DNA from 4 places in the Bradyrhizobium sp. 157 genome. Region 2 is predicted to be linked to each of the others. Evidence: riboswitches for the same ligand, from Rfam matches in the RefSeq annotation. Region 2 holds a riboswitch; each other region holds the start of a gene.
The links. A riboswitch is a leader RNA that binds a small molecule or an ion and turns the genes downstream of it on or off. The one in region 2 is predicted to bind cobalamin.
Positions count from the first base shown of each region.

Region 1: linked by a shared signal. The riboswitch ahead of metE (5-methyltetrahydropteroyltriglutamate--homocysteine S-methyltransferase) and the one ahead of IVA95_RS04185 (energy-coupling factor ABC transporter permease) in region 2 are both predicted to bind cobalamin.
Region 3: linked by a shared signal. The riboswitch ahead of IVA95_RS23515 (TonB-dependent receptor) and the one ahead of IVA95_RS04185 (energy-coupling factor ABC transporter permease) in region 2 are both predicted to bind cobalamin.
Region 4: linked by a shared signal. The riboswitch ahead of metE (5-methyltetrahydropteroyltriglutamate--homocysteine S-methyltransferase) and the one ahead of IVA95_RS04185 (energy-coupling factor ABC transporter permease) in region 2 are both predicted to bind cobalamin.

Region 1 covers NZ_JADPKF010000086.1:24,218-29,545, reverse strand. Annotated here, with positions in the region: gene IVA95_RS23160 (4Fe-4S binding protein) at 24-227, shown strand; gene IVA95_RS23155 (hypothetical protein) at 1,008-1,223, shown strand; cobalamin riboswitch at 1,313-1,513, shown strand; partial or broken gene metE (5-methyltetrahydropteroyltriglutamate--homocysteine S-methyltransferase) at 1,611-3,925, shown strand.
Region 2 covers NZ_JADPKF010000019.1:44,252-49,579, reverse strand. Annotated here, with positions in the region: gene cobM (precorrin-4 C(11)-methyltransferase) at 1-716, shown strand, start outside; gene IVA95_RS04195 (cobyrinate a,c-diamide synthase) at 716-2,029, shown strand; gene cobA (uroporphyrinogen-III C-methyltransferase) at 2,026-2,757, shown strand; cobalamin riboswitch at 2,809-3,015, shown strand; gene IVA95_RS04185 (energy-coupling factor ABC transporter permease) at 3,051-3,728, shown strand; gene cobF (precorrin-6A synthase (deacetylating)) at 3,776-4,543, shown strand; gene cobT (nicotinate-nucleotide--dimethylbenzimidazole phosphoribosyltransferase) at 4,569-5,328, shown strand, end outside.
Region 3 covers NZ_JADPKF010000086.1:91,199-96,526, reverse strand. Annotated here, with positions in the region: gene cobF (precorrin-6A synthase (deacetylating)) at 1-191, shown strand, start outside; gene cobT (nicotinate-nucleotide--dimethylbenzimidazole phosphoribosyltransferase) at 219-1,271, shown strand; partial or broken gene IVA95_RS23520 (histidine phosphatase family protein) at 1,282-1,854, opposite strand; cobalamin riboswitch at 1,975-2,176, shown strand; gene IVA95_RS23515 (TonB-dependent receptor) at 2,291-4,654, shown strand; gene IVA95_RS23510 (PepSY domain-containing protein) at 4,667-5,328, shown strand, end outside.
Region 4 covers NZ_JADPKF010000079.1:91,149-96,476, reverse strand. Annotated here, with positions in the region: gene metE (5-methyltetrahydropteroyltriglutamate--homocysteine S-methyltransferase) at 1-1,972, opposite strand, end outside; cobalamin riboswitch at 2,112-2,326, opposite strand; cobalamin riboswitch at 2,460-2,680, shown strand; gene IVA95_RS21165 (ribonucleoside-diphosphate reductase subunit alpha) at 2,796-5,328, shown strand, end outside.

The DNA.
Region 1 (5,328 bases), on a different contig from region 2:
GCTCGCCTAAGGAATCGGAAGGCATGGCTTACAAGATCGTCGCTTCGCAATGCACCGTTTGTGGGGCATGTGAGTTCGAGTGTCCCAACGCGGCGATCAGCCTCAAGCGCGACATTTACGTTATCGATGCCAAAAAGTGTACGGAGTGCGCGGGCCATTGCGACACGCCGCAATGCGCGGTCGTCTGTCCGGTGCCTGACACCTGTGTCCCGTCTAAAACAGCATAAGCAGCCCGCGTCCAGAAGGCTTCACCGCTCGATTTCGCGAACGAAGTAGTAGATGTCGAGCTTGAGGAGGCCGCCGACCGCATGGGGCGCATCGAGGTCGATCAACATCGTTATGACTTAAGGCGCTGATCTTCTCCGAGAAGCCCTCGAAGGGCTCTGTCAGAGGACACCGTTAAATTTGTCTCGAATAAGGACGAGGCCGCCTCGATGCTCCAGTCGCCGCGTCGAGGCTTATCGTCGCTGGCTGACGAGCCAAGGCGAGGTGGACGGGGCGTCAAATATCACAAGATCGATTTGCAGGATATCTAAAGCGACGTCACGGCCGAAGCCGAAGAGGCGGTCTCCTCGCGCGACGAGATCGGTCCGGAGATCCTGAAGACGTACGAGAAGCTCGGCATCCGCTTCCGTGCACGAGTGCATGGAGCGTAGAGTCATAGCACGATCCCGCCGCCCGCCCTCTCGCCGCTTACTCCAGTTTCGCAAGTCAGCGTGCATCCTGAGGTCCGGAACTGTTCCTGCGATGTCGCGCAGGCCAACGTCCAGGCTGCACTACTCCCCAAGCGGCGACGGAAACAACGAAGGCGCGCGCCAAAGTCGCTCAGCACGTGAGTGCCTGGCGCACCGAGGAGATCATCTTGACCAACGCCACGGAGGCGATCGAGCTCGCGGCTCGTCGCGGGGTCAGCCGAACACAGGCAGTCCGACCTGATCATCCGTTCGATCCTGGAGTAATCCGGCCTTTGCAATTCCTCAGAGCCTCATGGCACTGTGATCAAACGGATGCCGGCCGAGGATGATCGCAACTTCCTTACGGACGAGTTCGAGAAGCTGCTGACGGAAAAGACCAGGCTTTGTCGCGATCACGCAGATGTCGAAGCGCCCGGCGCGTTCGTTCTGCTCGCGGAGCTCATCCGACTACGCGAACAGGGTGTTGAGCGGACGCATTCACAAGCGGAGCCTCCACAGATCCACGCGTTTTCACCAGGCCGGGAGTAAGACCGTTGTAGCCTACCTAGTACAGCTCGCAATCGCTTGGGCAATATCGCAGCGACACTCCAGTAGGTTGACGGATCGATCCTCGTGCGCATAATGCCAGCCGTCGTGGTCTCCGGATTTCGTTTGATCCGGAGCTAAGAGGGAAGCCGGTGCAATGCCGGCGCTGCCCCCGCAACTGTAAGCGGCGAGCCGCTGTCCAACGAAGTCACTGAAGCCATGCGGCTTCGGGAAGGCCGGACAGCAGCGACGACCCGCGAGCCCGGAGACCTGCCTCGATTATATCGTCCACGGGCGGGGTGTCCCGGTGTGCGCCAAGCAGCTGTCGCTCACGCGATATTCGCTGCATGCGTCCGCCATGGCCTTTGCCCCAATCATGGCGTCTGAGCTATGTCTATTCTTTCGCTTCCCGTTGCCACACTGGGGATGTCACGCATCGGCCCACGACGCGAACTCAAATTCGCGCTCAAGAGCTACTTGGCGGGAAACTCCAGCGAAGCCGAGCTCCTCGAGGCGGGGAGTAAACTTCGTGCCGCTAATTGGGCACGGCAGAAATCCCGCGGTGCGACCGTCATTCCTTCGAATGACTTCTCGTTTTACGACCATGTGCTCGATACCAGCGTAACGGTCGGCGCCATTCCCGACGTCTACGGCTGGACCGAAGGTCCTGTGTCGCTCAAGACCTACGTCACCATGGCGCGTGGCGCTCAGGACGGTGGTCACGCTCAGCATGGGCCTGGAGTAGCCGCACAGGAAATGACGAAGTGGTTCGATACCAACTACCACTACATGGTGCCGGAATTTCACCAGGATCAGATCTTTAAGTATTCCTCTCGAAAGCCGATCGAGGAATATGAGGAGGCAAAAAGCCTCGGCTACCGAACGCGCCCCGTCCTAGTTGGCCCAGTCACTTTCCTGAAGCTCGGCAAAAGCGCAGATCCCGCATTCAATCCGCTGTCGCTGCTTGACCGGCTCCTCGCAGTCTATGTCGATGTCCTCCGCGAACTAGCCTCGCGCGGTGCTGAATGGGTTCAGCTCGACGAGCCATGCCTAGTGACGGACGTCGACGAAGCGTCGCGGGCGGCTGTCCGCCGGGCCTATGCTCATTTCGCAGAGGTTGTGCCGGCCCTTAAAATCATGCTGGCCACTTATTTCGGCGCTATCGGCGACAATCTTGAAACAGCCTTGGCCTTGCCCGTTGCCGGGCTTCATGTCGATCTGGTTCGGGCACCCGACCAGTTGGACGCAATTGTCGCCACAGCCCGCAGAGATCTCGTGGTCTCGCTAGGCGTCGTTGATGGTCGCAACGTCTGGCGCTCCAATCTTGCGGCGCTGCTCGACCAATTGCCCCTATGGTCAAAAAGCTGGGCAGGGACCGTGTTCAGATTGCTCCTTCCTGCTCGCTGCTTCATGTTCCGATCGACATTGAGCTAGAGACCGATCTCGATCCCAATCTGAAGACGTGGCTGGCGTTCTCAGTTCAGAAGATCAAGGAACTTTCGATATTGGGCAAAGCGCTGGCCGGCCATGCTGCCGAGGTGGCCGATGAACTTGCGCTTTCGGAGGACGCAGCCGTGACCCGCGAAACATCGCCCGAGATCCACAATGCGAATGTCGCCGGACGAATGGCCGCGATCGACGATAGCATGCGTCGCCGTCGCAGTGCGTTCACCCAGCGTGCCGACGTCCAGCGCGTCGCGTTCGCATTGCCGATGTTTCCAACGACAACCATCGGATCCTTCCCGCAAACGGTCGACGTCCGGAATGCGCGTGCGGCTCATGCGCGGGGAGCGCTGAATGACGCGCAGTACGAGCAGCTTCTGAAAGCGGAGACAGCCCGTACCGTGCAGTGGCAGGAAGATATCGACCTGGACGTGCTCGTACACGGTGAGTTCGAGCGCAATGACATGGTTCAATACTTTGCCGAGCAGCTGTTGGGATTCGCTTTCACCAAGCACGGCTGGGTTCAGTCTTATGGGTCGCGGTACGTTCGCCCGCCTATCCTGTTCGGAGATGTTTCCCGGCCGAAGCCGATGACCGTTGAATGGTGGCGCTATGCGCAGTCTCTGACCAAGAAACCCGTCAAGGCTATGCTGACCGGACCGGTGACGATCCTGAACTGGTCGTTTGTCCGCGACGACATCTCGCGGAGCGAGACATGCCGTCAGATCGCTCTTGCGATCCGAGATGAGGTCATCGACCTTGAGGCGGCTGGAGCGACCATGATCCAGATCGACGAGGCTGCGTTGCGGGAGGGATTGCCGCTACGCAAATCGCAGTGGAGGAACTATCTCGATTGGGCAGTGGACAGCTTCCGCGTTTGCTCCTCCGCTGTCGCCGACGGAACTCAGATCCATACCCACATGTGTTATTCCGAGTTCAACGAAATCATCGATGCGTTCGCAGCAATGGATGCTGACGTCATTTCAATCGAGAGGTCGCGTTCTAAGATGGAATTGCTCGAGGCCTTCAAGAGCTACTAATATCCCAATGAGATCGGGCCCGGCGTCTACGACATTCATTCACCGCGCATTCCCGCAGCGGCGGAAATCAAGCAGCTGATTGTGTTGGCGCGGCAGCGAGTTTCCGATCGGCAGCTCTGGATCAATCCCGACTGCGGACTGAAAACTCGAAGATGGGAGGAGGTGCGTCCCGCGCTCATCAATATGGTGGCCGCCGCACGCGAGTTGCGGGCTGAGCCATGATGGTGCGGAGCGTTTCGCCAACGCGTTTGTGAATAAGATGCACGCGCTTTGGGGGCTTACGATGTCCTTGCGAGCTCCCAAAGTTCCCAGCGCCTGGGAATCCGGCCGGCGCCGGCGGAGGCGGTCGCATACAGCTGGCGACAAGCTCGGTTTTCGATCCGACGGCGGACAGCGTGCCGGCGATGCCCGATCCGGTCACATATTCCGAAGTCATTAACGCTCGACGCGAAGCACAGCGCTATTTTTCATTTATCCATCGCGTGGATGCGTCCCATCACAACAATCTATTTTACCTCCCTTACGGAATGTCATACGAAATTGGCGCCTTGGCACGCTCTTCCGGAAGATAATCGAGCGTTGTTGGTGTTTGGGGGTGCCAAATGCTGCTGCGCGACGGCAAACTGTCGCTTGTGTTTCAGGGCACGGCAGCCAAACCGCTTGCGCAAAGGATCCCAGCTCAATCAAGGCACTGCCTGCCAACCGGACAGCGGGCGAGTGGTGGACAAGTCGCGAAGTTTCCGACAGGAGCGGAAGGCAAGCGGCTCCAGATTTCGCGCGGAGTGATATCCGCTTCTCGTTGTTTGACGGCGAATGCCCTCGCCGTAAATCGATCGCCGGTAGTCCTCCCTACCGACGAAAGCTGGTGCGATGCGTAAAGCAGCGTTGTTCCTGCGTGACTATCGCCCGGCCTCCCGAGGAGGCCGGGCGTTTTTTTGTGGTGCGCCCAGCATGGGCGCACTCTTATGGGTGAAAGTCCCGTCGCGAGTTGATCACAACGAGCGAAGCGAAGCGCAACTGCACGAGGGTGACCGAGTGTGGGCGTGGAGCGAAGCTGCGGGCCAATGAACAAGAACCGGATAGAAGGCGTTGCCGAACAGGGTGAGCGGGCCACAAACCGCGAAACTCGTGATCAAGGGGAAGCGGCGTAGATCCGGCGGTCGTGCAGTGAAGGAGTGCGTTCTTACCTGGGGAGATCTCGCCTTGTGCCTGAAAGGGGCAACGGTGTCGAGCCGGAGCGAGAAGTCAGCCGAGGTTGTAGTCGCCGGCGGTAGAGTCGGAAGGCTGAACGGTGGGCGAAGAACCAAACGAGAAGGAGTGTTCAATACCGTGCCGAGGTGGCAAGCATCGCATCAGATGTCTGCGCAAGCAGGGCGGTCCGGGGTATGACGCGGTGAAGCCCCGTGTGGCTCGGGCAGCGATGAAGCTCGCCGCCCGCGGCATGGATCGGAGAGCCAGGGTCAGGGCTGCTTCTGGCGGCGCTGACGAGAGAGAACCTGCAACGCGCGATCAAGCGGGTGCGGGCCAACAAAGGCGCAGCTGGTGGGGACGGTCTGCACATTGACCAGACCGTCGCACATCTGCGTACGGCGTGGCGGGCGATCCGCGAGCACCTATTGTCGGGG
Region 2 (5,328 bases):
TCATCGCCGCCTGTCCGGTCTGCCTCTATGCGGGCTCGCTCGTGCCCGAGGGAGTCCTCGCGTACTGCCCAAAGGATGCGCGCATCGTCAACACTGCACCGCTATCGCTCGACGACATCATATCGGAGCTCGTCACGGCGCATCGTGAGGGCAAGGACGTCGCACGGCTGCATTCTGGAGATCTCTCGATCTGGTCGGCGATGGGCGAGCAATCGCGCCGGCTGAGTGTGCTGCAAATTCCATATTCAATCACGCCAGGCGTGGCGGCCTTTTCCGCCGCCGCGGCAGCGCTCGAGGCCGAGCTCACGCTGCCGGGCCGCTCGCAATCCGTCGTGCTGACGCGAATGGCGGGCAGGGCGAGCGCGATGCCGGAGAGCGAAAAAATCGCAGCCTTCGCTGCCACCGGTGCGGTGCTCGCAATTCATCTCTCGATCCATCTGCTTCTCGAGGTGATTGGCGAGTTGACCCCGTACTATGGAGCGGACTGCCCGGTCGCGATCGTGTGGCGCGCGAGCTGGCCGGACCAACGCATTATTCGCGCCACGCTCGGCACGCTGGATTCTGCTGTAAGCACCGAACTCGAGCGCACGGCCGTCATTCTGGTCGGCCGCACCCTGGGTTCGGAAGATTTCGCAGAAAGCCGCCTGTATGCTGCAGACTATGACCGCCGATATCGGCCGCTAGGGCCGGCGCCGCGCTTTCCAGAAGCCTCGTGATGACAGCGAGCCTCGTCATCTCCGCGCCCGCATCCGGTGTCGGCAAAACGACGCTGACGCTGGCATTGGCACGCGCCTATCGCGATCGCGGGCTGAAGGTGCAGTGCTTCAAGAGCGGGCCCGACTATATCGATCCAACCTTTCATGCCGCCGCCGCGGGACGCACCTCGCTGAATATTGATAGCTGGGCCATGCGTCGTGAGGCGATCGAATCGGTTGTCGCATCGCGCAGCGCCGATGCGGACCTCGTTCTGGCTGAGGGTTCGATGGGTCTATTCGACGGCGTTGCCGCACCGGGCGTCTCGGGGACAGGCGCGACCGCCGATATCGCCGAGATGATGGGCTGGCCGGTCCTGCTCGTGATCGATCCTTCCGGACAGGCGCAAACCGCCGCGGCGGTCGCTGCGGGACTGCGCGATTTCCGCGCGGGCGTGCGTCTTGCCGGCGTCGTTCTCAACCGCGTCGCCAGCGCGCGGCACGAAGACCTGGTGCGCCGTGCCCTGGCAGGCGCCGGCATTCCGGTGTTCGGGGCGTTGCCCCGCCAGGCCGCGATCACCTTGCCGAAGCGTCACCTAGGCCTTGTGCAGGCGGAGGAGCAGGCTGAGGTCGATGGCCTCATTGCAGAGGCCGCGCGGGTCGTCGCCGAGCATGTCGATCTGGATGCGGTGCTGCAATCGGCATGCGCCTGGATGGCGCCATGCGACGCGCATGGCCTAAGCTTCACGCCGCCCGGCCAGCGCATCGCGCTCGCACGCGACGCTGCATTCTCGTTCGTCTATACGCATCTACTGAAGGCCTGGCGCGCAGCCGGAGCCGAGATCGTGACCTTCTCGCCGCTCGCCGATGAAGGCCCTGATGACAGTGCCGACGTCTGCTGGCTGCCCGGCGGCTATCCGGAATTGCACGCTGGCAAACTCGCGACAAATCGCCGATTTCGCCGCGCCCTAACATGCTTTGCGGAGACACGTCCGGTGCATGGCGAATGCGGGGGCTATATGGTGCTGGGCTCCGCCTTGATCGACGCCAACGACGTGCGTCACGAGATGATGGGATTACTCGGCCTGGAAACGAGTTTTGCTCAACGTCGCATGCATCTGGGCTACCGACTTGCTGAGCTTACAGTCTCAATGCCTGGACATCAGGCCGGCGCGCGTCTGCGTGGCCATGAATTCCATTACTCCACGATTGTCTCTCAGCCCGATAAACCCCTGGCTATCGTGCGTGACGCGACCGGCGCGGTCGTTGCGGAGACCGGCTCGCGGCGCGGGTACACTACTGGCACGTTCTTCCACCTCATTGCGGAGGACAGGTGAGCGGCTTTGTTTCCATTGTCTCGGCTGGTCCAGGCGATCCCGAGCTCCTGACGCTCAAGGCGGCCGCGCGTCTGCGCGCCGCCGATGTCGTGCTCTATGACGACCTTGCCTCGGGCGCGATCCTCGATCACGCCCGCCCCGGCGCCAATCTGGTGGCGGTTGGCAAACGTGCGGGCCGGCCCTCGGCCAAACAGGAACACGTCAACCGGCTGCTCATCGACTACGCCGCCGCAGGTGCCCGAGTCGTTCGCTTGAAATCGGGAGACGCCGGCATCTTCGGTCGGCTTGAAGAGGAGATCGAGGTGCTGCGCGCGGCGGGCGTCACCTACGAGATCATTCCGGGCGTTACCTCAGCCTGCGCTGCGGCGGCGCGCTTCGGCATTCCACTGACCCGCCGGCATACCTCGCGCCGCGTCCAGTTCGTGACCGGCGCTGACGTCACTGGCCAATTGCCCGCAAATCTCAATTGGGCGGCCCTGGCCGATCAGGAAGCGACAACCGTGGTCTACATGGGCAAACGGACATTTCCGGCGCTCGTGGCAAGGCTGATCGAGCACGGCATGGGCCCCGATACGCCGTCGGTGATTGCCGAGTCTCTCGGCGGCGCCGAAGAGCGGCTTGTCCGTATGACGATTGCGAAGCTCGCAGAGCAGCTCGCGGAAAGTGGCGCCGCAACGACGCCAGCGCTCATTCTTTTCGGCGCGCTGGCGGGAGAGACTCCGTGTTGATGATGCCGTCGTCCGATCTCGCGTGCCCCTTGACGCGTCCTCGTCGAAAGGCGCACACAGTACAGGCATGGTACTCGAAGCCGGAGCATAATCAGGAATGGCGAAGGGCGGACCTAGTTGCGGCGCCTGAAGACCCGGCCGTCCCCGCGCCTGTTAGCGATGAGGGCTCCGGTCCGCCACTGGCCGTCAGGCTGGGGATGGAAGGAGACCCGTTTCGAACCGCGAGCCAGGAGACCTACCCTGCAGCTTTTAACACCAACGCCGTCGGGTGGGACGGCAGAAGGGACGTAGATATGCATATCGAACCAAGTATCGTTACGGGCGCCAAGCTCGTGCTGGGCTACGCGACAGGTGCCGTCGCCGGTGGCTGCACTTTGAAGCTTGCGGCAGAGACCGTGCGCGAGCAGGGAATCGCTTCACTAGCGGTGCGCATCGTCGCAACAACGGTCCTGGTCTTCTCATTCTTCGAACTCCTGCCGCATTTCCGGGTCGGGGTCTCTGAGGTACATTTCATTCTCGGCTCGACGCTGTTCCTCTTGTTCGGTGCAGCGCCGGCCGCGTTCGGGCTGGCCCTTGGTCTTCTGCTTCAGGGGCTATTCTTCGCACCGGCCGACCTGCCGCAATACGGCATGAATGTGACCACGTTGCTGGTGCCGCTGATTGCGATCTGGGCGCTGGCCGGGCGGATTATTCCCTGCAACACCGCCTATGTAGACCTGCAGTATCGCCAAGCACTGGCGCTTTCGGCCGCCTATCAATCCGGCATCGTGACGTGGGTCGCTTTCTGGGCGCTGTATGGTGCTGGCTTTGCCGCCGAGAACCTCACTTCCATCGCATCTTTCGCCGCTTCCTACGCGGCCGTCGTGGTCATCGAGCCGCTGGCTGATCTGACCGTGCTCGCACTGGCGAAATCGCTGCGTGGCGTGACAGCGGACGGTTTCGTCACCTACCGCCTGCACAACGCCACGTAAGGTTAAGTGAAGGTGGTCGCAGGCAGCGGCCGCCCTCCGCATAACTTATGCTGACGCTCTCCCTGATAGGAATCGGTTGCGGCGATCCCGAGCAGCTAACGCTTGCCGCGGTGCGCGCGATCAACGCCGCCGACCTCGTCCTCATCCCGCGCAAGGGGGACGTGAAATCTGATCTCGCTGAATTGCGGTGGACGATTTGCGCCCAGGTGCTTTCGAACGACCGGACGCGGATCGCCGAGTTCGTCATACCCGTGCGTGACGCCCGCCAAGGAGATTACCGCAAAGGAGTGGACGAATGGCACGATGCCCTAGCGGCGACCTGGTCGCAGGAAATTGCGCAGCATCTCGGGAGTGAGGGGCGAGTTGCCCTGCTGATCTGGGGAGATCCTTCGCTATACGACTCGAGCCTGCGGATCGCGCGAAGGCTCGATCCGTCGCCAGCCATCGAAGTGGTCCCCGGTATCACGTCAATCCAGGCGCTTTGCGCGGCACATTCGCTGCCGCTGAACGACATAGGCGAGCCTTTCCTGGTGACAACGGCACGGCGGCTGCGCGAAGGTGGCTGGCCCCACGGCACGAACACGGTGGTCGTGATGCTAGATGGCGGCGCGGCGTTTCAGTCGCTCGATCCGGCAGGGCTGCACATCTGGTGGGGCGCCTATCTTGGCATGCGTGAGGAGATCACGATGTCAGGTGCGCTCGCCGAAGTGGGTCCAAGCATCGTCGCCGCGCGACAGCAAGCGCGCGGAAGGCATGGCTGGATCATGGACAGCTACATTCTCAAGCGGCTACCCGCGAACGGGCTCGCTCGCTAGCGTTAACATCTAACGGCAGGACATCATGCTACCGGAGTGGGTCTACCAGGAGTGCCCCGACGTTTCGGCCATCCATCGCGATGCAGCGCTGGCCCGCCAAGCTGAACTTACCAAACCGGACGGCGCGCTCGGCCGGCTCGAGCATCTCGCGATCGAACTCGCCGGTCTGCAACAAACGGAGCAGCCGCGGGCTCAACGCGTGCCGATCATCGTCTTCGCCGGCGATCACGGGATCGTCGCTCAGGGCGTATCGGCGTATCCGCAGGAAGTCACGATCGCGATGATGTCCAACTTCGCGTCGGGTGGCGCCGCAATTTCCGTTCTGGCACGCGAGCTAGGCTTGAGTCTCGAGATCGTCGATGCTGGCACGCTCGCGGAAGTTCCGATTGAGGGTGTCGTGATCGATAAGCCGCGGCGGAGTAGCCGCGACTTTAGCGAGGAAGCGGCACTTGAGCCCGCGGAGCTGGCCTTGGCTTTTGACTGCGGCAAGCGCGCAGTTGTGCGGGCTGCAACGACGCAACCCGATCTTCTGATCCTTGGCGACATGGGCATCGGCAATACCACGACTTCGGCAGCAATCGCCGCGGCCCTGCTTGGCGTGAGGGCCGAGCAGGTGGCCGGCAGCGGAACGGGCTTGGATACAGCCAGTCGCGCACGTAAGGCGCAGCTGATAGAGGTTGCGTTGGCTCGTCACGGGCTTACAACACCAGGTACTGCTCCCGAGCGGATCTTGTGCGCGGTCGGCGGTCTGGAAATTGCGGCGATCAGTGGCGCGATCATAGCCG
Region 3 (5,328 bases), on a different contig from region 2:
GCACCGCCTTTCAATCGCTGGAGCCGAAAGGCCTGCACATCTGGTGGGGCGCCTATCTCGGCATGTCCGATCAGATCATCATGTCCGGTGAGCTTGCCGAGGTTGGTCCTCGCATCGTCGCGACGCGGCAAGAGGCGCGCGAACGGCATGGCTGGATCATGGACAGCTACATTCTCAAGCGCAGGCCGTGAGGCGGCTGCATGCAGAGGCAGAACAACATGCTTCCCGAGTGGGTCTCCCAGAACTGCCCTGATGTCTCGGCCGTCCATCGCGAGGCGGCGCTCGCGCGGCAGGGGCAACTGACAAAGCCGACCGGTGCGCTCGGCCGGCTCGAGCACATTGCGGTCGAGCTTGCCGGTTTGCAGCAGACGAAAAAACCTCGCGCGGCGCGCGTGCCGATCATCATCTTTGCCGGCGATCACGGCATCGTCGCGCAGGGCGTGTCGGCCTATCCGCAGGAGGTGACGATCGCGATGATGGCGAATTTCGCCGCGGGCGGCGCTGCGATATCGGTCTTGGCACGCGAATTGGGTTTAGGTCTCGAAGTCGTCGACGCCGGCACGTTGGCGGGAGCGCCGCTGGCGGGTGTCGTCACCGACAAGCCGCGCTGTGGCAGCCGCGATTTCAGTGTGGAGGCGGCGCTTAACCCGAGCGAGCTGGCGTTCGCCTTTGAATGCGGCCGGCGCGCGGTGCTGCGCGCGGAGGCCGGGCATCCTGATCTACTCATCTTCGGAGAAATGGGGATCGGCAACACCACGACCTCGGCAGCAATCGCTTCGGCCCTGCTCGGCGTGAGCGCCGAAGAGATCGCAGGTAGCGGAACCGGCGTCGATACCGCCGGCCGGGCCCGCAAGGCGCGGCTGGTTGATGCCGCGCTGGCCCTGCACAGGCTTGCGGGGGCTTCTGCCGAAAAGATCTTGTGTGCAGTTGGGGGTCTCGAGATCGCCGCCATCTGCGGTGCGATCATCGCAGCCGCGCAGCGGCGCATTCCGGTCCTGATCGACGGCTTCATCGTGTCAGCTGGAGCGCTCGCGGCGGTGCGTCTCAATCCGTCGTGTCAGCCATATCTCTTGCCCTCCCACCAATCGGCGGAGCAGGGACATCGCCTGATTCTTCGCGCGCTCAACGTCCATCCTCTGGTCAGCCTGGACCTGAGGCTCGGCGAGGGATCTGGTGCCGCGCTCGTACTGCCGCTGGTGCGGCTCGCATGCGCCCTGCACAACGGCATGGCGACCTTTGCGCAAGCCAACGTGCCGGATCGGCCGGCCTGATGACGGCGCTTCAAGCAGCGCGCTGATTGACCGATAGCACCCGCCAGCCATTCGACAGCCGATCGATGCGAGTGAGGAAGAGCGGGTCGATGACGAAGCGGAGGGCAGCCTACGGGGTGAGGTCAAGTGCGATGCACAGCGCAGCGCGGATGGTGCCGGAATGGACGACAAGGATTGCCGGTCCGGTCCCGATCTGATCGAGGCCCTGCCGAACCCTGACAATCTGATCTTCAAAGCTTTCGCCGCCCGGCGGCCGGGAGCGAGCCGGATCGCTCCAGAACTTTGCGTAGCCTTCGCGGCCGGCAGCGGCGAGATCGTCGTGGCGCTGCCCGGTCCAGTCGCCAAAATCCTGCTCGCGGAATTCGGGCACCAGGATCGGGTCACGCCCCAGCGCACGCGCCGTGTCGACGGTTCGTCGCGACGGGCTTGCGTAGCTTGCGGCGTCCTGCGGCAGATGCCGTCTCAGCGCTTCAAGTTGCGTCCGGTCGTTGAGATCCGCGGGGGCGTCCGAGGCATGGATCGTCCCTGCGACGCCATTGACGACGGCATGCCGGACCAGCCAGAGGAAGGTGTCCCCTTCCATTCAACGTCTCCACCTACGTCAGAGCAGTAACGCGATAGCACGCTCCGGTAAGCAATTGTCAATGTAGAGATCGCTGCGACAAGGACACCGAGACTGCACATTGACTCCGTGCTCGTCTTAATCCTAGATGCACGCGACGGTTTCCCCTTACGGGGGTGAAAAGGGAATGCGGTGCGAGGAGGTTTCCTCAATGCCGTAGCTGCCCCCGCAACTGTGAGCGGAGAATGTTGCGTCACGAGCCACTGGGCATCTCGGTCCCGGGAAGGCGACGCAAGGTAACGACCCGCAAGCCAGGAGACCTGCCGTCAGCCGTGGTCACACGCGAAGATATCGGTCGGGGAGTACAGACATTCGGCTTCACCCGAGGCTTAGCAAGCTGGAGGTTGAGACCTGGGTCGCTGTGACGTGCCACTGACGTCATACCGAGGTATCAACCATGTCGTCTCTTCGTGCCGCCCGGTCGGGCCAATTCTTGCTCGCATCCGGCGTTCTCTCTTATTTTGCTTCCCTCGACATCTCCGTGGCCTGGGCGCAACAGGCGAGCTCCCGTGAGCAATTGCCACCCGTCGAGATTTATCCGGGTGCCGATCAGAAGCGCAGACCGGCAAGGCCGGCCGGTCGCGACGAACGCGGCGCGCGCCATACGGCGGCAAGCAGAGCCACGTCCGCCGCGACAGCACCGAAGCCTGATGAGCAAGCAATGCAGACGCCGCCGAACACGAACGCTGTCGCCAAGGGCGCTTCGCGTCTTGGCCTGACCGTGCGCGAGATTCCGGCAACCGTCGAGGTGATTTCAGCTGAGACGATCCGTGAGCAAGGCTATCGGACGGTGTCGGAAGTCGCGCAAGGCGCGGTCGGCGTGACGTCCGGTGACAATCCGGCCGAGCCCTCGGCCTTCTCGATGCGCGGCTTCACCAACAGCCAGATCAACGTGCTCTACAACGGCATCAAGATCGGTCCGCAGAACATGACGTCGCGTATCATGGATGCGGCCAATCTCAAGGCAGTGGAGTTTCTGAAGGGACCAGCCTCACTGTTGTCGGGCGAGGGTGCCGCCGGCGGTGCGGTCAATTTCGTGACCAAGCAGCCGCACATCGGGCCGATCCGGAACGAGGCGTACTTCTCCTATGACTCGCTGAATTCGTTCCGGAGCTACTACGGCTCCGGCGGCAGCACCAACATCCAGGGCCTGGACTACCGGTCCGACATCAGCCGCTCCTCACTCAACGGTTTTGCCGATGACACCAACACGAAGACGCTCGACGTATCGGGCCAACTGAATTACCGCATATCCGATAATCTCAAGGTCTGGGGCGCCATCGAATACAAGGAGGACCGTTCGAGGGCCTATTGGGGCGTGCCGCTCGTTCCGGTCGCCTTCAGCGGATCCCATGCCACAGCCGGCATTGTCTCCGGGAGCTACGTCTCGAACTACAACGGATCGAACCTGGGGCCCGTCACGATCGACGACCGCACCTTCAACAACAACTACAACGTTCTCGATAATCGTAACGTGGCGAAGGAGGTGTGGCTTCGCGGCGGCTTCGAGCTCAGGCTCGCACCCGGTCTGACCCTGAAGAGCCAGGCCTATGGCTATGGCGCCGAGCGCGAGTGGCTCAACAACGAAGTTGAGGCGTTCAACGCCAATTCGAACCTGGTCGATCGCGAGCGCTTCTACGTGGCGCATCGCCAGAAGCTCGCAGGCAACATCACCGACTTGACCTGGGATGCGAACATCGTCGGTATGGATAACCGCCTCGTGACGACGGTTGCGGCGAGCGGCCTCGATTTCGTCCGCCCGGGTGCCGCCAACTTCCCCCACGACCTGGTCGCGCTGGTCGATCCCGCGCGTGGATACTACGGCCTGCTGACGACGCAGCGACAGACCGCTCGAATCGACAATGAGTCCCTGTCGTTCGAGGATCGCCTTAAGATCACACGGACATTTGCTCTGGTCGGTGGCCTGCGCATGGAGCATATCGGGCTCGACCGGAATTCGACCGACGCGAACGGCGTGGTGAAGACGGGCTTTCCCTTCTCGAAATCCTGGATGCCGGTGACGGGCCGCATCGGCTACACTTGGGAGGCCGTTCCCGGCCTGACGTTCTTCAGCCAATACGCGACGGGTGCAGACGTGTCGGCCAATAACATTTTTCTGCTCGGGCCGCTCCAGCCGCTCGACCTGACAACGTCGCGGACCTATGAAACCGGCGTGAAGCATCTGTTCTGGGACAACCGGGCGGAGTGGTCGTTCTCAGCCTTCGATATCCTGCGCAAGAATGTCTATGCGGCGGCCGGCGGCATGCAGCTCAACTTCGCCGGACGGCAGGAATCGAAGGGCGTGGAGCTCGCAGCCTCCATGCGCCTGACGGAAGCCTGGCGTGTGTGGGGCAACATCGCCTATATCGACGCGCGCTATGCCGACTACAATTTTGCTGGTGGCTCGTTTTCCGGGAATACGCCGCCGAACGTGCCGCGCGTCGTCGCGAACGCCGGCGCGTCCTACCGGTTCTTCACGCCGTGGCCGGTCGAGCTCGGGGTGATCGGCCGCCATGTCGGCGATCGCTACAATACCGATGCCAACACCGTGACGATGAACGCCTACACGGTGGCCGATCTCTATGCCTTCGTCGACATCCCCAAATCCGTCTTCAATGCCGTCGAGCAAACGCGGCTGACTTTCCGGGTGCGGAATGTGACCGACAAGCGCTACGCGATCTGGGGCGATCCGTTCTATCCCGACCAGATCCTGCTGGGAGCCCCGCGCACCTATGAGATCTCCGCCGCCCTCAAATGGTGAGGTGATTGCCGTATGATGGACGGACTGGTCCTGCTGCACCGATGGCTCGGGGTCGCGTTCTGCCTCCTGTTCGCAATGTGGTTTGCGACCGGCATTGTCATGCACTTCGTTCCGTTTCCGTCGCTCACGGAAGCGGAACGCTTTGCCGGACTTGCCGCCGTGGACAGCGCTCGTGTGACCATCGATCCGTCGACAGCTGTCGAGGCAAGCGGCATCGAGGACGCCGCGCGCGTTCGGCTGATCCAGCGGACCGACGGGCCGGTGTACGTCGTTTCGGGGTCGTCGCAATTGCGGACGATCCGTGCATCAGATGCGACGGGTGCCGCAGTGAAATCTCCCGACATTGCCCTCGCTGCGGCGAGGGATCATGCAAGGCGGCGCGGCATGGATGTCTCGCGCGCGTCAATCGTTGAGCTCGCAGATTATGATCAATGGAGCGTGCCGAACGGCTTCGATCGTCACCGTCCCTTGTTTCGCGTGGCGCTCAACGATGCGGCCGATACAGCAGTCTATGTGTCCTCGGTCACCGGCGAGATCGTATTGGACACGACGCGCAGCGAGAGGTGGTGGAATCTTGCGGGCAGCGTGCTGCACTGGATCTATCCCATGATGCTCCGAAGCAATTGGTCGCTCTGGGATCGCGTGGTATGGACGCTGTCGCTGCTTGCCTTGAT
Region 4 (5,328 bases), on a different contig from region 2:
CGCCGGACGAACAGAGGCGGAAAGCGTCGACGGCCCAATCCAGATAGGCCTGCCATTCGGACTTGCGCAGCGGAAGGCCCTCCCGCAGCGCCGCCTCGTCGATCTGGATCATGCCGGCGCCGGCGGCTTCGAGATCGGCCACCTCATCGCGGATCGCGAGCGCGATCTGCCGGCAGGCTTCGCTGCGCGGAATGTCGTCGCGGACGAACGACCAATTCAGAATGGTGACGGGGCCGGTGAGCATCGCCTTCATCGGTTTTTTCGTCAGCGATTGGGCGTATTGCCACCACTCGACCGTCATCGGCTTCGGCCGCGAGACATCACCGAACAAGACCGGCGGGCGAACGTAGCGCGATCCGTAGGATTGCACCCAGCCGTGTGTGGTGAAGGCGAAGCCTGCGAGTTGTTCGCCGAAATACTGCACCATGTCATTGCGCTCGAACTCGCCATGGACGAGCACGTCCAGCCCGATATTTTCCTGCCAGCGTACCGCGCGGGCCGTCTGGTTCTGTAGGTAGAGCTTATAGGCTTCGTCCGTCAGGGCTCCCCTGGCGTGAGCGGAGCGGGCGTTCCTGACATCGGCGGTTTGCGGGAACGAGCCGATGGTCGTGGTCGGGAACGCCGGCAGGTTGAAGCGCTCGCGCTGAACGGTGGCGCGTTCAGCGAAGACGCTGGAGCGGAAGCGCATCGGCTCATTGATGCCAGCAACGCGTGCCGCTACCTTCGCGTCGTGAATGCGCGGCGACGCCTTGCGGGAGGCTGCCGCCTGGTCTGAGGCTTTCAGAGTGGCCTCGACCGCTGCGCGGCCGCTGGCGAGCGCCGTTCCGAGCGCGGCCAGTTCCTCGAGCTTCTGCACCGAAAATGCCAGCCAGCTTTTGATTTCGGGATCGAGCCCGGTCTCAAGTGAGAGGTCGATCGGGACATGCAGTAGCGAACAGGAGGGGGCGCTCTGCACACGATGCTTGCCAAGTTTGGCGATCACGGGCTCAAACCGGTCGAGAAGCCGGCTCAAATCAGCGCGCCAGATGTTACGGCCGTCGATGATTCCGAGCGACAGCACGCGGTCATCAGGAAAACCGGCGAGCTCGTCGATCTGCTCCGGCGCGCGCACCAGATCGAGATGCAGGCCGGCGATGGGAAGGGACAGCGCGAGGTCGCGGTTGGCGCCCAGCCCGCCAAAATAGGTCGCCAGCATGATCTTGAGCTGCGGTACTGCGCTCGCGATCTCCGCATAGGCATAATGCAGTGCCTGCCGGGCGACGACGTCGAGATCGAGCACGAGACATGGCTCGTCGATCTGCACCCATTTCGCGCCGCGATAGGCGAGTTCGCGCAGGACCTCGATGTAAACCGGCACCAAGCGATCAAGCAGGGACAGCGGATTGAAACCGGCATTCTTGCTCTTGGCGAGTTTGAGAAACGTGACCGGCCCGACCAGCACAGGGCGGGTCTGATAACCCAGCGCCTTGGCTTCCTCGTATTCCTCGATCGGCTTGCGCGAGGCGAGGACAAATTTCTGATCCTTGGCCAGTTCGGGCACCATGTAGTGGTAGTTGGTGTCGAACCATTTTGTCATCTCGAGCGCCGGCACGCCATGCGCGGCGTCGTGTCCGTGATTGATATGGCCGCAGCTCGCTTCACGCGCCTTGCCTTGCGCGCCGCGTGCCATCGCAAAGTAAGTCGCGAGGGAGACCGGCCCGCCGTTCCAGCGATAGATTTCCGGAATCGCACCAACCATCACGGATGTGTCGAGCACCTGGTCGTAGAACGAGAAATCGTTCGACGGGATCACGGTGACGCCAAGCTTTTTCTGGCGCGCCCAGTTGGCGGCGCGAAGCCCGACGCTGGTTTCGATCAGCGCCCTCTCGTCGGTTGCGCCCGACCAGAAACTCTCCAGCGCGAATTTCAGCTCGCGGCGCGGACCGATGCGCGGCGTGCCAAGGGAGGCAACGGGAAGTGAGGAAGTGGAGATTGTGGAAGAAGACGTAGAACCAGACATTGGCTTAACCCCAAAAGTTGGGGGCAAAGGCCGAAGTGACACGTCTGGATTTTCGCGAACGGCAGAGCGCGCGCGGAAAATCGCAACCGCACCACCGGGACACCCCGCCCGAGGACGTGTATGTTGTCGAGGCAGGTCTCCTGGCTCGCGGGTCAATGCTGCTGTCCGGCCTTCCCGAAACCTCGTGAGGCTTCAGTGACTTCATTGGACAGCGGCTCGCCGCTTACAGTTGCGGGGGCAGCTCCGGCTTTGGCTTTTCGGCCGCACCGGCTTCCCTCTTAGCTTCGGAAGAACGTCTCCCGAAGAACCACGACAGGGTCCACTTATCGGCAACGCGGCAGGCGCGTCAACTCGGCGATATTCGCCGGCGCGTTGTAATCGTTGTTCACAGCCGAGAGTTCCCTCGCCGAAATTCTTGCACATCACCTGCTCTTCCCATTGACAGGCGGACGCGAATAACACGAGATATAGCTGTCACGGTCCGCCATGACCCAACACATGGTGGCTAAGAGGGAAGCCGGTGTATCGCGCGTAATGCGCGAGAATCCGGCGCTGCCCCCGCAACTGTAAGCAGTGAGTTGTTTCCGAATCTTACGTCACTGATGCGGCATCGCATTGGGAAGACACGGGGACAACGGCGACCTGCGAGCCAGGAGACCTGCCGCGACACCGAAAAAACGTCCACGGGCGGGGTGTCCCGGCGGCGCTTGCAGATTCATGCCGGCATTTCCAGCCCGTGCACTTGAAGCAGCGTCCTCTCTGACATCCAGCCCCAACACCATCACGGGGTCTCTTGATGTCACTCTCTCTCGATCGCGAAGCCAGCGCCGCTCCATTCCTCCGATTGCTGCCCGAATCGCTTGCCGCCTCGGAAGCGCAGCCGCCGATGCAGGTGATTCGTCGCAACGGCACGGTTTCGAAATTCGACGCCAGCAAGATTTCGGTCGCGATGACCAAGGCGTTTCTCGCGGTCGAGGGACATGGCGCGGCGGCCTCCCGCCGGGTGCATGAAATCGTCGAGCAATTGACCGCCGAAGTCGTCGGCGCGCTGTCGCGCCGGATGAGCGAGGGCCGCACCTTTCATATCGAGGACGTGCAGGACCAGGTCGAGCTCGCCTTGATGCGCAGCGAGCATCACAAGGTCGCGCGCGCCTATGTGCTCTATCGCGAGGAACGCACGCGCCAGCGTGCCGGACAGGACGCGGCCATGGCCGCCCAGCCATCGGGGAAGCCCTCGTTACGTGTCACGCTGGCCAGTGGCGTGCAGGTCCCGCTCGATATCGCGCGGCTGACGCTGATCATCGAAGAAGCCTGCACTGGCCTTCAGGGCGTCGGCGCCACCGCGGTGCTCGCCGAGACGCAGCGCAATCTCTATGACGCCATCAGCGAGGACGAACTGGCGCTGGCGTCGGTGATGGCCGCGCGCACGCTGGTGGAGCAGGAGCCGAACTACGCCTATGTGAGCGCGCGGCTCTTGCTCGACAAGCTGCGCACCGAGGTGCTGTCTTTCGTGCATAATACGCCGAGCAGCGCATCGCAGGCCGAGATGGCCGAGCGCTACGGCGAGTACTTTCCGGCCTACATCAAGGCCGGCATCAAGGCCGAACTGCTCGATCCCGATCTGGCGCGCTTCGACCTGAAAAAGCTTGCCGCGGCATTGAAGCCGGAACGCGACCTGGCGTTCCAGTTTCTGGGTCTGCAGACGCTGTACGACCGCTATTTCCTGCATGTGCACGGCAATCGCATCGAGCTGCCGCAGGCGTTCTTCATGCGGGTCGCGATGGGGCTGGCGATCCGCGAGATCGACCGCGAGGCGCGCGCGATCGAGTTCTACGATTTGCTGTCGTCGTTCGACTTCATGGCCTCGACGCCGACGCTTTTCAATTCCGGCACGCTGCGGCCGCAATTGTCGTCCTGCTTTCTCACCACCATCGCCGACGACCTCGACGGCATCTTCAAGTCGGTCAAGGACAATGCGCTGCTCGCAAAATATTCCGGTGGGCTCGGCAACGACTGGACCCGCGTGCGTGGGCTCGGCGCGCACATCAAGGGAACCAATGGCGAAAGCCAGGGCGTGGTGCCGTTTCTAAAGGTGGCCAACGACACCGCGATCGCCGTCAACCAGGGCGGCAAACGCAAAGGCGCGGTCTGCGCCTATCTCGAAACCTGGCACATCGACATCGAGGAATTTTTGGACCTGCGCAAGAACACCGGCGACGATCGCCGCCGCACCCATGACATGAACACGGCGAACTGGGTGCCCGACCTGTTCATGCAGCGCGTCGAGGCCGACGGCGAATGGACGCTGTTCTCGCCGGACGAGACGCCCGATCTGCATGACCTCTACGGCGAGGCATTCGCCGAGCGTTACGCGGCTTACGAAGCCAAGGCGGCGCGGGGCGATATCCGCGTGTTCAAGCAGATCCGCGCCACCGATCTCTGGCGCAGAATGCTGACCATGCTGTTCGAGACCGGGCATCCCTGGATCACGTTCAAGGATCCCTGCAATCTACGCTCGCCGCAGCGCCATGCTGGCGTGATTCATTCTTCAAACCTCTGCACCGAGATCACGCTCAATACGTCCGACGACGAGACCGCCGTCTGCAATCTCGGCTCGATCAACCTGCTCAACCACGTGCGGGAAGGCCGGCTGGATGAGGCGCGGCTGAAGCGCAGCGTGACCATTGCGATGCGGATGCTCGACAATGTCATCGACATCAATTTCTACACCATCCCCGAAGCGCGGCGCTCGAACCTGCGGCACCGCCCGGTCGGCCTCGGGCTGATGGGATTTCAGGATGCGCTGCAGGCGATGCGGATCGCGATGGCTTCCGATGCGGCGGTAACATTCGCCGATACCAGCATGGAGATGATTTCCTATTACGCCATCTCGGCTTCCGTCGATCTGGCCGCCGAGCGCGGGCGCTATCCGTCGTTTGACGGCTCGCTGTGGAGCCGCGGCATTTTGCCGATCGATTCGATCGAACTGTTGGCGGCAGCCCGCGGCGGTCTCGCGATGGACCGCAGCATGACGCTCGACTGGAATACCTTGCGCGAGCGCGTCAAATTATCAGGCATGCGCAATTCGAACGTGATGGCGATCGCGCCGACCGCGACGATTTCCAACATCTGCGGCGTCGCGCAGTCGATCGAGCCTGCTTACCAGAACCTTTATGTCAAATCCAACATGTCCGGCGACTTCACGGTGGTGAACGAATTCCTGGTCCGCGACCTCAAGGCGCGCGGGCTGTGGGACGAGGTGATGGTCAACGACCTCAAATATTTCGACGGCGGCTTGGGGGCCATCGATCGCATTCCCGACGACCTCA